2 regions of the Pseudidiomarina tainanensis genome follow, and region 1 is predicted to be linked to the other one. Evidence: predicted binding sites of a transcription regulator. Region 1 holds the regulator's gene; the other holds the start of a gene.
What was found. The regulator LexA, encoded in region 1, represses DNA repair genes until DNA is damaged. The targets are predictions, from matches to a motif close to TACTGTATNNNNATACAGTA.
Positions count from the first base shown of each region.

Region 2: a site for LexA is predicted at 2,862-2,881, ahead of BM292_RS00930 (YebG family protein). Genes of this name have one in related genera too.

Region 1 covers NZ_FOYU01000003.1:49,207-56,833, forward strand. Annotated here, with positions in the region: gene plsB (glycerol-3-phosphate 1-O-acyltransferase PlsB) at 1-1,828, opposite strand, end outside; gene lexA (transcriptional repressor LexA) at 1,975-2,595, shown strand; gene BM292_RS08795 (ImuA family protein) at 2,592-3,005, shown strand; gene coxB (cytochrome c oxidase subunit II) at 3,304-4,425, shown strand; gene ctaD (cytochrome c oxidase subunit I) at 4,438-6,024, shown strand; gene BM292_RS08810 (cytochrome c oxidase assembly protein) at 6,027-6,629, shown strand; gene BM292_RS08815 (cytochrome c oxidase subunit 3) at 6,641-7,522, shown strand; gene BM292_RS08820 (DUF2909 domain-containing protein) at 7,567-7,627, opposite strand, start outside.
Region 2 covers NZ_FOYU01000001.1:201,065-208,691, reverse strand. Annotated here, with positions in the region: gene BM292_RS00955 (aspartyl protease family protein) at 1-458, opposite strand, end outside; gene BM292_RS00950 (permease) at 512-1,729, opposite strand; gene BM292_RS00945 (DUF2256 domain-containing protein) at 1,846-1,980, shown strand; gene BM292_RS00940 (zinc ribbon domain-containing protein YjdM) at 2,021-2,368, opposite strand; gene BM292_RS00935 (hypothetical protein) at 2,578-2,805, shown strand; gene BM292_RS00930 (YebG family protein) at 2,909-3,190, shown strand; RNA gene ssrA (transfer-messenger RNA) at 3,255-3,614, opposite strand; gene BM292_RS00920 (S8 family serine peptidase) at 3,695-5,629, opposite strand; gene BM292_RS00915 (GNAT family N-acetyltransferase/peptidase C39 family protein) at 5,822-6,952, opposite strand; gene purM (phosphoribosylformylglycinamidine cyclo-ligase) at 7,115-7,627, shown strand, end outside.

The sequences.
Region 1 (7,627 bases):
TATTGTTGCGATAATACGTCATGGCGATGGCAGTGGAGCCATCGAGACGAATCAACTCGCCGATACCATCCGCTTCAACAATAAACTTGTCATGCTTCTTCGCCAGTTGCCACAGCTGTTCACCGTCTTCTTCCGGCACATAGGCATCTTTACTGTAGGGCACTTCACGCATAATGCGTGTGTACAGGTTGAGCTGACTCACCAGCTCCTCACGAGTCAGCGCATGGTGCTCCGAGCTCAGAATGGCCAGCGCACATAAGTTCACACTGTTAAACGCAGCGGCATTGTTTATTCTGCACATGATCTGGTCTGCAAGTAAATTAACCGTCGGGGTCAACCATTTCGGACGCTCCGGCTCTTCAGCCCCGGTGGTGATTGAATCACGCCAATTCGGTTGTAGCTTTTCAAGCGCTTCACCAAGATTAATCGGTTCGCCGAAGCTTACATAGCCTTGTCCGAAATTACGCAAGTGCCGCAAACTGCTCAGCACCTGCCACACCGATTCTTTCTCTTTCGATTTACCTTTTAATTCTTTGAGGTAGGTGCCAACTTCCATCACATGCTCGTAGCCTAAGTAAACTGGAACGAGCGACATCGGGCGTTGTTGACCGCGTAGCATTCCTTGCACCGTCATCGCGACCATACCCGTTTTCGGCGGTAATAAACGTCCGGTACGACTGCGTCCACCCTCAGTGAAATATTCAACCGGGTACCCTTTTTGAAATAAGCGGTTTAAATACTCACGGAATACCGTCGAATAAAGTTTGTTACCGCGGAAGCTGCGGCGGATAAAGAATGCACCGCCACGACGGAACAACGGGCCAGCTGGGAAGAAATCCAGGTTCACGCCAGCCGCGATGTGCGGTGGAACCAAGCCTTCTTTATAAATCACATAACTTAATAATAAGTAATCCATGTGCGAACGATGGCATGGCACATACACAATTTCGTGCCCCGCTTCTGCAAGCTCACGAATACGTTCGCCGCCCTCAATGTGGATGCCGTTATAAATCCGGCTCCAGCACCAAGTCATGAAACGGTCAAGCAAGCGGACTAAGGTGTCACTGTAACTTGCAGCAATCTCATGAAGGTATTTTTCCGCAGTTTTTCGCGCTTGCGGTACAGAGATCTTTTTACTGCGAGCTTCATCTGCAATAGCTTGCTGAAGCGCAGGTGTATCCAACAAATCTTGTATAACTACTGCTCGTTCAGTCATTTTCGGTCCGGCTACTGCATGGCGAAGGCGCACAAAATGAACACGCGCCACGCGCGCCAGTTTATGCGCTAAGCGTTGCGTAGACCCGTGCTGTTCTGCCATGTCACGTAACTGCACTGGTGAACTCGCGCGAATTAAAATATGGCGACCTGAAAACATCGTCAGCCAAAATTTACGCCAGTGACCCGGGTTATCAATATCGGCGACCATAGTATGACCTTGGCGCGCTTCTTGGCCAGGTTTGCGCCCCCAAAATAACCCGATTGGAACCACTTTCACGTTCAGTTGCTGATCTTGCTGATGGGCTGCAATTAACTTTTCAAAATCCTCAATCGCTTTTTCGGCCGAACCATGGTCGGTTTGATCCAAAAACATGACCCGAGCCAACTGCTGACCATTAATCAGCAAGTCTTCGGTTGGATCAGGTAAGCCTGCCTGCTTCAACGCACGCTGTGCCACCAACATGTCGGTGTTCGACGTTGAGCGCATGACATAGACCACATTATTGTCGCCAACAATCTGCGCTGTCGCGTCATCAAGAATTGTTTCAAAGCGCGTTAACCAGCGTACTGGCCAATACATTATGCCGCGCCAAAAGCCTTTCAGACTCATGCAATATCCCCACAAAATACAAACGTATAAAGCATACCACTGTTGCTTGAATTTGTCTGAATGAAAAAATTTTGCACAAAAAAGTTGCGAAACGAAAACACCTGTATATACTCACAGTATCACTGTATAGATAAACAGGTATTCACATGCGACCATTAACGCCACGACAGCAGCAGATTCTGAGTCTCATCAAAGACAATATTGATGCGACAGGAATGCCACCAACACGCGCTGAAATTGCGCAGCTCCTTGGTTTCAAATCAGCGAATGCTGCTGAAGAACATCTGAAAGCGCTTGCGAAGAAAGGTGTGATTGAAATGATGCCGGGTATGTCACGCGGCATTCGTCTCATCGGTGTCGAGGACGAAGATGTACCTGAAGGACTACCTCTTATAGGTCAGGTCGCTGCTGGCGAACCCATTTTGGCGCAAGAGCACATTGAGAGCCACTATCAGGTTGACCAAAACCTGTTCAAACCGCACGCCGACTTCTTACTGCGCGTTAACGGTATGAGCATGAAAGATATCGGTATTTTGGACGGCGATTTGCTTGCTGTTCACAAAACACATGAAGCACGCAACGGACAGATTGTTGTGGCTCGCGTTGAAGACGACGTCACTGTGAAACGCTTTGAGCGTCGCGGCAACATGATTCTGTTGCACCCAGAGAATGACGAGTTTTCACCTATTCAAGTCGATCTCACTCACCAGTACTTCACCATAGAAGGGTTAGCTGTTGGTGTGATCCGTAACGGAGCATGGTTATGAGAAATCAATTTGGCAATCAATTTAATGAATCAGCATTCGATATTTGGTCGGGTGCACCAGAGCTTTCTGCCAGTCAAACTGATTTGGAAAGTGTGTTACCGCGTTTGCATGCTTTATCGCTTCGCACTCATCAATGGGTGACCGTTATCGGCGCACGTCGTGAAGTGATTGAGCAACTCGTGGCAGCAGGTATTAGCCGCACTCGGATTCGCTGGGTTCACGGTCGCAATCAAGATGAACGTGAATGGGCAACTGAACAGGCGTTACTAGCGGGTACCAGCAGCTTGGTATTGAGCTGGTTAGGTGAAATGTCACCACGCATGCAACAGCGTCTAAAAATGGCGAGTAAAGTCAGCCATACACACAGTTTTGTCTTTAACGATTTACCTTCACTTCCCCCACTCCACTAATCCTGCTTGTGAAGGTTGTCAGTTGAGGGCTGCAGTGCAGCCCTTTTTTTATACTTGAATGTAAAAATTATTCGAAATGGCGGTTTCTTTTTCACCAGAAAATGGTATTTTGAATGTGCATTAACTGCTAACACAATAAACAATAATAAACTTTGATACATAACAACAAAGGGTTAGTGGGGAAAGCGATTTTCTTTTGAAATGCTGTTCCTTTTTCTACTCACCTCGTTGTTCTTCAGGCTCGCACTTCGGTGTATTCGTGGGAAAACCACGTCGGAAGAATGAGAGGAGATGTCGCGTGAGTACTAGACTCATCACTGCGCTATTAGCAAGTATTCCACTTGCTGCTAGTGCGCAATCGCAGTTGAACCTGACTCAAGGGGTTACCGAGATCAGTCAACGCGTGTACGACCTACACATGACAATTTTTTATATTTGCTGTGTGATAGGTGTCATCGTTTTCGGCGCAATGTTTGTTTCAATGATTTTGCACCGCAAATCGAAAGGCCACAAACCTGCTACGTTTCATGAGAACGTTAAAGTAGAAATTCTGTGGACCGTTATTCCATTTTTGATTCTGGTCGGTATGGCCATTCCAGCTACCAAGACACTGTTTGCGATGGAAGACGCGTCTGAAGCTGAGGTGACTGTTCTCGTAACCGGCTCACAGTGGAAATGGCACTACAAATATTTCGACCGTGATGTTGAATATTTTAGTTTACTTGCAACCCGCCAAGATCAAATCAACAACCGTCTAGAGAAAGGCGAAAACTATCTGTTGGAAGTTGACCGTCCATTGGTTCTACCAACCGATACAAAAGTTCGCTTCTTAGTCACTTCAGACGACGTTATCCACTCCTGGTGGGTTCCTGATTTTGCGGTGAAGAAAGACGCGAACCCAGGCTTTATCAACGAGGCTTGGACGAAAATCGACGAACCCGGCATCTATCGCGGCCAGTGTGCTGAACTGTGTGGTAAAGACCATGGCTTTATGCCAGTTGTCGTTATCGCCAAAGAGCCTGCTGAATTCGAGGCTTGGATCAGCGAACAAGAAGCCATCGCTAAAGCCGCCAAAGAAGAAGAGCAACGTTTACTTTCAATGTCGATGAGCAAAGACGAGCTTATGGAATTGGGTGAGCGCGTCTATCTTGGTAGCTGCGCGGCATGTCACCAGCCTAACGGTGAAGGCATTCCTGGCGTATTCCCGAGCTTGAAAGGCACTGCGATGGTGATGAACGACAAACCTGGTCACATCAACATCGTCGTCAATGGTAAAGCTGGCACAGCCATGCAGGCCTTTGGTAATCAGTTAAGCTTGCGTGAACTTGCGGCCGTTATCACCTATGAGCGTAATGCTTGGGGTAATAATACTGGCGACCTGATTCAGGCCGCTGACGTTAATGAATATTTGAATAAGTAGGGGAGACCCGATATGAGCACAGTTGCTGGCGAGATGGATCATCACGATCATCACCACCACGCGCCATCGGGTATTACCCGTTGGTTATTCACGACGAACCACAAAGACATTGGTTCAATGTACTTATGGTTCAGTTTTATTATGTTTTTGGTTGGCGGTTCCATGGCGATGGTCATTCGCGCCGAGCTCTTCCAACCTGGTTTACAACTTGTCGACCCGCACTTCTTTAACCAGATGACGACTGTACATGGTCTGATTATGGTGTTCGGTGCGGTTATGCCTGCATTTACTGGCCTTGCAAACTGGATGGTACCAATGATGATTGGTGCGCCAGATATGGCATTGCCGCGTATGAACAACTGGAGTTTTTGGATTCTTCCATTCGCGTTTGCAATCCTTCTCGCTTCATTGTTTATGGAAGGCGGTGGCCCAGCATTCGGCTGGACGTTCTACGCGCCACTTTCAACCACCTACAGTAGCGATTCCACGGCGTTATTCGTGTTCTCAGTACACATCATGGGTATTTCGTCGATTATGGGCGCAATTAACGTGATCGTGACCATTATGAACATGCGTGCGCCGGGTATGACCTATATGAAGATGCCGTTGTTTGTGTGGACATGGTTCATTACTGCATTCTTATTGATTGCGGTCATGCCAGTACTTGCTGGTGCGGTGACCATGGTGTTAACAGATAAGTACTTCGGTACTAGCTTCTTCGATGCAGCTGGTGGTGGCGATCCAGTGTTGTTCCAGCATATTTTCTGGTTCTTCGGTCACCCTGAAGTGTACATCATGATTTTGCCGTCATTCGGTATTGTCTCGGCGATTATCCCTGCATTTTCTCGTAAGAAACTATTTGGTTATTCGTCGATGGTCTACGCAACCGCAGCAATTGCGGGCTTGAGCTTCCTCGTTTGGGCACACCATATGTTTACAACGGGTATGCCGGTAGCCGCGGAAATCTTCTTCATGTACGCCACCATGCTTATCTCGGTGCCAACCGGTGTGAAAGTGTTTAACTGGGTTGCGACCATGTGGCGTGGGTCTATCAGCTTTGAAACCCCAATGCTGTTCGCGTTAGCATTTGTGATCTTGTTTACCATCGGTGGATTCTCCGGCTTGATGCTTGCGATTACACCAGTAGACTTCCAGTATCACGATACCTATTTCGTAGTGGCTCACTTCCACTACGTATTGGTGAGCGGAGCCATCTTCTCGATTATGGCAGCAGCATATTACTGGTTACCGAAGTGGACTGGTCACATGTACGACGAAACGTTAGCGAAGTGGCATTTCTGGTGCTCGCTAATTTCCGTGAACGTGCTGTTCTTCCCAATGCACTTCGCAGGTCTTGCTGGTATGCCACGCCGTATTCCAGACTACTCGCTACAGTTCGCTGATATTAACCAAATCGTTAGTATTGGTGGCTTTGCATTTGGTTTATCGCAGCTGATTTTCCTAGCTGTGGTCATCAAATGTGTTCGCGGTGGTGAGAAAGCACCTGCCAAACCATGGGATGGTGCAGAAGGTCTCGAGTGGACAGTACCGTCACCGGCGCCATACCACACCTTTGAAACACCACCTGAGGTGAAGTAGTCATGACGACCAATAGCCCAACACCAAACCCAGCACCGCGCGCAGATAATGCGCGCGTTGTGCGACGCTTATTGTTTGTCGTTGTCGGCATGTTTGGTTTCGGCTTTGCACTGGTGCCGTTGTATGAAGTGTTCTGCGATATTACCGGATTCAACGGCCGCACCAAAAATGAGCAGGCCGCTGCAAACGTTCGTAGCGTAGACACTTCGCGCACCATCAATGTGCAATTTATTACTCGGGTAAATAAAGGAATGCCTTGGGGTTTTGAACCGGAAGTGAAATCTGTTCGAGTTCATCCAGGCGAAACCAAAGTCGTCAACTTTTTGGCAAGTAATCCCACCGGACAAAACATGGTAGCTCAAGCAATCCCCTCTGTTGCACCCGGCGAAGCGGGGTTATATCTGAACAAAACCGAATGTTTTTGTTTTAACCAGCAACCTCTAGCTGCCGGTGCAGATACCAAAATGCCAATGCAGTTTTATTTAGACCCAGACATTCCTGACCACATACACACGTTGACTTTGTCATACACCATGTACGATATGACAGCCAATGCTCAACCGGACGTGCTCGCTTCATTTGACGCAGCAACGTCGGCAGACTGAGGATTCGTTTTATGGCACAACAACATGAAAAATATTACGTACCAGCGTCAAGTCCTTGGCCCATTGTTGGGGCTGTAGGTTTAGGTTTGATCGCTTTTGGTGCGGGTCACACCGTTATCGATATGAAAAATGAAGTAACCGACGGCTGGGGCGCAAATGTTCTATTTGGCGGCATTGCCGTACTCATTGTGATGTTATTTGGTTGGTTCCGCGACCAAATCAATGAATCAATGTCAGGCTTATATAGCAATCAGCTCGGCCATTCTTACCGCCAAGGTATGAGTTGGTTTATCTTCTCTGAAATTATGTTCTTCGCCGCGTTCTTTGGCGCTTTGTTTTATGCTCGTGTGATTGCCGTCGAATGGCTTGGTGGCGCCAGCAATAATGCGATGACCAATGAAGTATTGTGGCCAGCATTTGAAGCACATTGGCCGTTAACGCAAACCCCAGGCGGCACCGAATCGGGTGCGATGGGTTGGATGGGTTTACCACTCTACAACACGATCATCTTAATCGTTTCGAGTGTGACCTGTCATTTTGCGCATGTTGGGTTAGAGAAGAATAATCGTAAGCAACTGACGTTGTTCTTAGGTATTACCATTATTTTGGGTTGTATCTTCTTGTACTTGCAAGGCGCCGAATATGTGCATGCTTATGAAGAACTTGGGTTAACACTCGACTCCGGTATTTACGGGAACACCTTCTACATGCTCACCGGCTTCCACGGTATGCATGTAACCTTAGGTACCTTGATGTTGATCATCATGTTCTTGCGCGTTATCAAAGGACACTTCACGCCAGACAATCACTTCGCCTTCCAAGCAACCAGCTGGTATTGGCACTTTGTTGATGTGGTTTGGGTGTGCCTATTTATATTTGTGTACGTTTTATAACGTTAACGTCACTGGAGTAACTAACGCCGTACTGGCGCACCACGTCAGTACGGCCGCGGATTTGGCACCAACACACCGGATGCCAGTAGTATCACGATCAACACA
Region 2 (7,627 bases), on a different contig from region 1:
TTGACATTGGCCATATCGATCGAGTCATGATCAATAAACCGCATCCGACTATTGGGATAATCGAACTGCAGCACATATTGTTCAAGCACCGGTGAACCAAGAATAATAGCAGTATCCTCGCCACCAAAGTTCAACTCAACATAATCTAACGCAAGTTTTTGTCCAAACATCTCAGTTTGAATATCTCGATAAGCGGTGCGCTCTTGGGTACCGTGCACGCCTTGAATTTTGATTTTACCGCGATGCTGTTTTGGCGAAATACCATGCTTTTCGAGAAATGCTTGGTTAATACCGTTGATATTGGCGCCCGAGTCCATAATCGCCCAACCTTCAACGCCTTCAACCACGACTTTGACACGAATATGGCCGCTTTCGTGCTCAAAAGGCACCCATGCGGATACACCAGCTACTGCTGATGTTGAAAGAAAGAATCCAATGATTAGTAGTAATTTGCGCACAACGAGCATCCCATTTTGTTGTTTTTATCAACAGGATGCTCGTTAACATTTGGTTATAAGTCAAGCAAATAAATGCAAAGACCACCGACTAACCAGATCACACTCATAACACTTAAACCATTCATAATTTTGGCACCGACACCATCTGAGCTGCCGTGATCATGATGATGGTGATGCTCGCTATTGCGGCGGTGTTGACGCCATAGCAACACTAGCACGGCGCTAATAATCAAGAATAGAATATTTAGCACAAAGCCATAATTGAGTTTAAAGTGCTCTTGCTCCGCTGGTGATGCCCACTGCGATGCGTCCGGTAACAAGTCAAACCAATAGAAGCCGTAATGCATGATAAGAGAAGCAGCGACTAAACAGACGAACAGCATGAGCGCAATGTATAGCGCCATCTTCCAACCGTAATAGCGAGCGTTAATACGTAGCACCGGCCATACAATTAAATCTGAAAAAATAAAGGCCATGACACCAGCAAAAGCAACACCTTCACCATAAAGAACCGCTGCTAACGGAATATTTCCCATGGAACCAATGAAGGTGAAGAATGCAGCAATAGGGCCCACCACAGCTTGTTGTAACAGTGCCCAGAAACTCATCTCCGTATTCGTTCCTACCCCTAAAAAGAGCCATTCAAAAAAGCTACTGGGCACAAACACAGAGATAATTCCGGCGACTGTGAAGCCAAGTAATACGTCTTGCCACACCATTTGCCATTCCATCACATACTTGTGCCCAACCTGGCGCCAAGTATCTAATTGCAATAAATCAGACCAAGCGCTGCCATGCTCGTGAGTTTCGTCATCTTCATCTTGGCGAGCGTTCTCAATCAACTTATGTGGCTTTGTTAACGTGATGAAGAGCCAGACCAAAGCAATCAATAAAAGCCCGCCGATATATTCTCCAACCACAAATTGCCAGCCGAGAAAAATCGAGATCACAAATCCTAATTCGATAACCAAATTGGTCGATGCCAACATAAATGCCATCGACGCGCTAAAAGCCGCACCTTTATTAAATAAAGCACGTGTGGTTGATAACGCAGCAAAGCTACATGAACTCGAGATAAAGCCGAAGAACGTGCCTAACGAGACGGACTTTAAGTTGTTATCTCCCATAGCTTTACGCATGCGTTGTTTGGTAATCAAAACTTGGATCAGGCTACTAATAAAATAGCCAAGCACGAACGCCCAGAGCGCCATCCAGAAAAATCCCAAACTGGTGTAAACAGACTGCCCCCAACTTGTAAGAAAACTGTCCATGCGCACGCCTTTTTAATGAGAGTGTGTTTTTCACCCTATCAACCGCTTGTTACACCGTCAAATTTGGTTGTTTTTCAAACTGATCTGAATAATGAGTTTGATACTAATAATGGGGCATGAAGAAGAAACAAAACTTACCAACAAAAGTGTGTCCAGTTTGTGACCGTCCATTTACTTGGCGTAAAAAGTGGGAACGCTGTTGGGATGAAGTGAAATACTGCTCAGAACGGTGCCGACGTAGCAAACGCTAGGTCGGCACTTAAGTTATTTATGGGGATTTACGAATAACGCTTAATCGTCCTTGCCACCTTGGCGCTTTACAAATTGTGATTTCAGCATCATGTCGCCAGCGCCATCGACTTTGCAATCGATATCGTGATCGCCATCAACAAAGCGTTTAATCACCGCTTTAGTACCTACTTTTAACACTAGCGACGAACCTTTCACCTTCAAATCTTTAATGAGCGTTACTTTATCGCCTTCGGCTAATGGCGTACCGTTCGCATCTTTGAGTTGCTTGGTATCGTCTTCGACAACTTCATTTGGATTCCACTCATGACCGCACTCTGGGCAAATCAGCAGTGCTTGGTCTTCGTAAACATAACTTGAATCACATTTCGGACAATTAGGTAAGCTCATGGTGTCACTTCTTATTTAACGTAGCGGTTAACAGTGGCGCGATCATAGCGCTTTCGCTCTTAAATTAGAATCACGGCCAAAGTTTTAAACTGTCAGGCAATGTTGCCATATTAGAATGACGAAGAATGGCAAGACCGGCTAACTCGACTAAACTTAAGGGTGAAATCACACGAGACTTAGCATTAACTCACTTGAGTTAAGGAGGCGTTATGAGACTCGACGCGATATTACGAGACCCATCAGCGGTCTACAACAAGCCAAGCGACATTCTGAACGACACCAACTTAAGCGATAATGAAAAGCTGGAAGTGTTAGAACAATGGGAATACGACGCGCGTGAACTGCAAGTTGCAGCTGACGAAAATATGCCCGGTTCGCAAGAAGCTCCGTTAGATGAAATTCTCGCCGCAAAGAAAAAATTGAAACCTCATCAGTGAGTTACCTTTGGTTCACCTCGTAAACATTGCTGGTAAGGTTGCAAGAGGTACACGATAACTGTATAAATACACAGTACATTATCGATATCCAAGAGGATGAACCATGGCTGTAGTAACCCAATACGTTGTTGTGCGAGACGGAGAGGAAAAAATGACGTTTAAAAGTAAAGCAGAAGCTGACGCCTACGACAAAATGTTGGACATGGTGGACGGACTGTTGTCTCTACTTGAACGTAGCGAAACCGTCACCGATGAGAAAACCATTGAAGACTTAGCGTTCTTCCTTGCCCGCGAGCGCGACCAAGTACTTATTGCTCTTGGCGCGAAAAAGCCAGCGAAGAAAGCGGCACCGAAACCTGCACCAGCGGTGAGTAAAGTCGCGTAGCTATCGGTTACATCACAATGCATAAACAAAAACGCCGCTCATTGAGCGGCGTTTTATTTGAATGTGGTGGAGCTGGCGGGAGTTGAACCCGCGTCCGTAATACCTACATCCTCGGTCCTACATGCTTAGTCAGTCTTTTAGTTAATCACCAAGTCGCCGACAGACAGGCTACTTAAGGTGACGATCCCGATTGGTTTTAACGCTTTGGCTACGGGCGAAGCCTCCACGCGAGTCTGCTTTGGGGTGAACCGACTGATCCTAGTCTCACAGACAAAGCGCTAGGGGTCGGACTCAGCGGGTTATTAAGCCGCTAAAGCGTAGTTGTCGTCGTTTGCAACTATTAGTTTGAGGCTTTTTACGAGGCCTGCCTCACCTCGGCATGCACCTTGGGTTTCGTGTATTCCGTCGAATCCAAATCAGCCCCTAAGGTTAACGTATTTAAGTCTACACCTATATGGTGACGCTGTCAGCCATTTCAAGTGCCGACAGCGCAATTAAACAGCGTTACTGCCATTCAACCAGTAAGTCGACGCCTGAATAGGCTTGATAACCTTGCAAGCTGATGTACCAGCGACCGCTGCCTGGATTGTCAATCGCACAGGTTTCGTTGTTACCTGAACGGTACGGACGACAATCATAGCTCGAACCAGTTGGCTGTGAGCCCTGGCGAACATATAGGTCGGCATCACCAGTGCCGCCTGACATGGTTACGTTCAAGCTCGTCATACCTGCTGGCAAGTCAACATAATAATGCGTCCACGAGCCGGTTGCACCAGATAGGTCTGTTGCTGAGGCTGAACCACCTTCTCCACCGCCACTGCTTGGCTCGGTGAATGAACCGGTTAAGTTCACACCGGAAAAGCTTGAATAAGCACGTACCATGACGTGATAAGTGCCAGCTTGTACGTTCGAAATCGTACATGTTTCGGTGTTACCTGTTTGGTATGGACGACAATCATAGGTTGATGTGGTTGGCTGTGCGCTAAAACGCACATACAAATCAGCATCACCTGAGCCGCCATTCATGCTAAAGCTCAAATCAGTAGCGCCGGCCGGCACATTGAGCGTGTAATAGAGCTCAGCACCAGTACTCGCAGCTAGATTTGAAACCGTAACGCCGTTGCTCAACTCACCTTCTGCAGGCGGCTCAGGATCGCCACCGCCACCTGAACCACCACAACCGTTGGCATCGAGATAATCAACAGCATCTTTTGCTTGCACTAACCCGTAACCAAACTTCACGTCACGGCCTGCTGAGCCGAGATCTTGCGCTGATGCATTCAACGCATCACGAATTTGCGAAGCACTACAAGTCGGGTGATGTGACCAAACTAACGCGGCAACACCGGCGACATGTGGCGATGCCATCGAGGTTCCGCTCATGTTGCCATAGTTACCTTGGCTACCGGTGCCCTCAGGATAAGTTGAAAGTACGTTCACGCCTGGTGCCGCAATTTCTACCTGACTGTTTTTTTGCGAGAACGACGCAAGCGCTTTATTACTATCGACAGCTGCAACTGACATTACAGCGTTGTATGACGCTGGGTATGAGAGCGCGTCAGTTGAGCTGTAGGCAGAACCGTCATTACCTGCCGCAGCGATTAACAACACACCTTGGTTAAACAAGTTCTGCATGGCGTTTGCTTCGGTTTGGCTTGCACCACCACCACCTAAGCTCATATTCACCACGTCTGAGCCATTGTCAGCACAGGTTTCGATGGCTGCTACCAGCGATGATGAGTAGCCCCAACCACTGGCATTAAACACTTTCACAATGTGCATGTTCGGGTTACTACCAATCACGCCACGCACACCTAATCCGTTATTCAATGCGGCAATAGTACCGGCAACGTGAGTGCCGTGCGGGCCGCCTTCATCATACCAATTGCCAGTACCGCTGTTATTTGTGCCATTGATGGTGTCGAAGCGGGTGCCCATATCTTCATGCGGTAAATCTAAACCTGAATCGATTACACAGATTTTTTTACCGCCGGCAGCTGCGGAAGCAACACTATCGTCAACTAAATTTGCCTGCACCATATTAATACCGTAAGGCACGGTTTGCGCCATAAAGCGGCGTTTTTGATCAACTTCGATAAATTCGACATTCGGGTTCTTCTGGAACCGTTTCATATCCTTCGGTGACATTTCAGCGGCAATGGCGAGATTGTGGCGCATGCTCACTTTTACCTTACCACCGGCCTTTTCGACCATTCCTCTGGCATGTGCTAGTGCTAGCTCAGAGCGGCCACGATTACCCGCGCGCTTAGCTGCTTTGCTGTTCTCTTTGAATTTAATGATGTAACGCTGAGGTTGGTCGGATTCAACCGACTGGACTGCTTGAAGTGGCTTTGCGTTTGAGTGTTCTGGAGGCTGCGCAAAGGCAGCAGAAATAGATACTGCCAATGCTGACAGCGCAATGATATTCGTTTTTCTCATGCTGTATTATCTCTTTTTATTGTTGTCATTGGCTTATTGCAAGCCAGTGATACACAGCAGCGGCGGGATACGACATTCGGCTGCAAGAAACTGGTGAGTAAAAATCCACCAGATGTTCAACGTAGCAGACAAAAGCCCACAACCGAACCACAACAAAGTTAAGAGAAAGTAAATAAAGTCAGTGAGTTACGTTTACATTGTATGAACGACAACCGCAGCTTTTTGCTTTCGCTTGCCGAATCCAAAGGCGCGTCGAAAGGTTGCTAAAGGAATAGGAAGGTATTGGCGTTCAGCTGGCGATTGCCATGGAAAACTGTCTTGATCAGGGTCGTTAATATACACATAGTGCTCGTCGGCGGCACATATCAACACCCAGTGCGGTGCCTTACTCTCGTCGAATACATAGGTACTGATCAACGCTATGACCAGCTTCCCTTGATATAAATCGTGTAATAGCTGACTCACCGAGTAGTCGCCAACCACAATTGGTACTTCAGCTTGCTGTAGCGCAGCAATATCAGATTCTTGAATGCGCGCCATGATTTGCTTTTTCTCAGCACTGCGCACTGAATCAAGCAGTAATGGTCCCTGTTCACTCACATGTAATTCGACCGAGAGTCCGCGTTTTAATGCGGCTCGAGCCAAGCCATGCGGGCCGCAACCACCGTGCCCCGAGGTCATAAAAATAGTGGTCGCCTCGCGCCAAATTTCTAATTCTTCATGATGTGGGTCATGGCAGGGAATATCAAAATACGCCATCGCCATCAGCAGACTTGCCGGCCCGCAGGTAAACTCGGTGGTTTGAGTGCGGTATGGCACTAATCGCTGATTACCGTTATCTAGTTCATTGGATTCGAATCGCGGTAAAAGTTTTTGCAAAACTAATGCATCGCTGTCGTCTTCGTAATATTCCGGACGAATTTCCATATCGTAATAGCCGGCATGATGATACATCTTGAGCGCCGCAGTATTATCGGTTTTCACTTCAAGACGCATGAATAAACAGTAGCGCGCATCAGCATCATCTTCTGCGCTATGAAGTAGCAGCCGGCCGACTCCACGACGACGAAAATCAGGATGTACCGCTAGCGAATATAGCCGCGCCAATTCAGTGGCTTGTCGGTACAAGACAATATAATAACCCACCACCTGCTGATGCCATTTCGCAACTTTGAAATCACCAATGTTTTGATCAATAAAACGCCGGAAACTGCGGCGACTAATGCGATCAGTAACAAAGCTTAAATTTTCAATTTGCTCTAAAGCTTCAATATCTTCACGACTCGCGGGAACAAGTTGTAGTTGGTTAACATTGAATTGCATACAACAGCCTAAGCGTGCGAACACGCGCTACGATGAGAGCGTTTATTATACGCTGAAAGTTGAACGAAAAAACAACTATCTGCACGCAATCCACTATCGCGCAAACGCATTGAAAGTGCTAAACTAGCGCGCAAATTTTTTGCCCGAGCTGAGGACCCACCCGTGAGCACTGAAAAACCATCTTTAAGTTACAAAGACGCTGGCGTTGATATCGATGCAGGTAATGCTTTAGTTGAACGTATTAAAGGCGTCACTAAACGCACCAAACGCCCAGAAGTAATGGGTAGCATTGGTGGCTTCGGTGCACTCTGCGAGTTACCAACCAAATACAAACAGCCTGTTTTAGTTTCAGGCACCGATGGTGTTGGTACAAAACTACGCTTAGCTATCGACTTGAAAAAGCACGACACCGTGGGTATCGACTTAGTTGCTATGTGTGTAAACGACTTGATTGTTCAAGGTGCTGAGCCGTTGTTCTTCCTCGATTACTACGCTACTGGCAAACTGGATGTCGATGTTGCTGCAGATGTGGTAACCGGTATTGGCGAAGGCTGCATGCAAGCGGGTTGTGCGCTGATTGGCGGCGAAACGGCAGAAATGCCGGGCATGTATGAGCATGGCGATTACGATATCGCTGGCTTCTGTGTGGGTGTGGTCGAAAAAGAACAAATTATT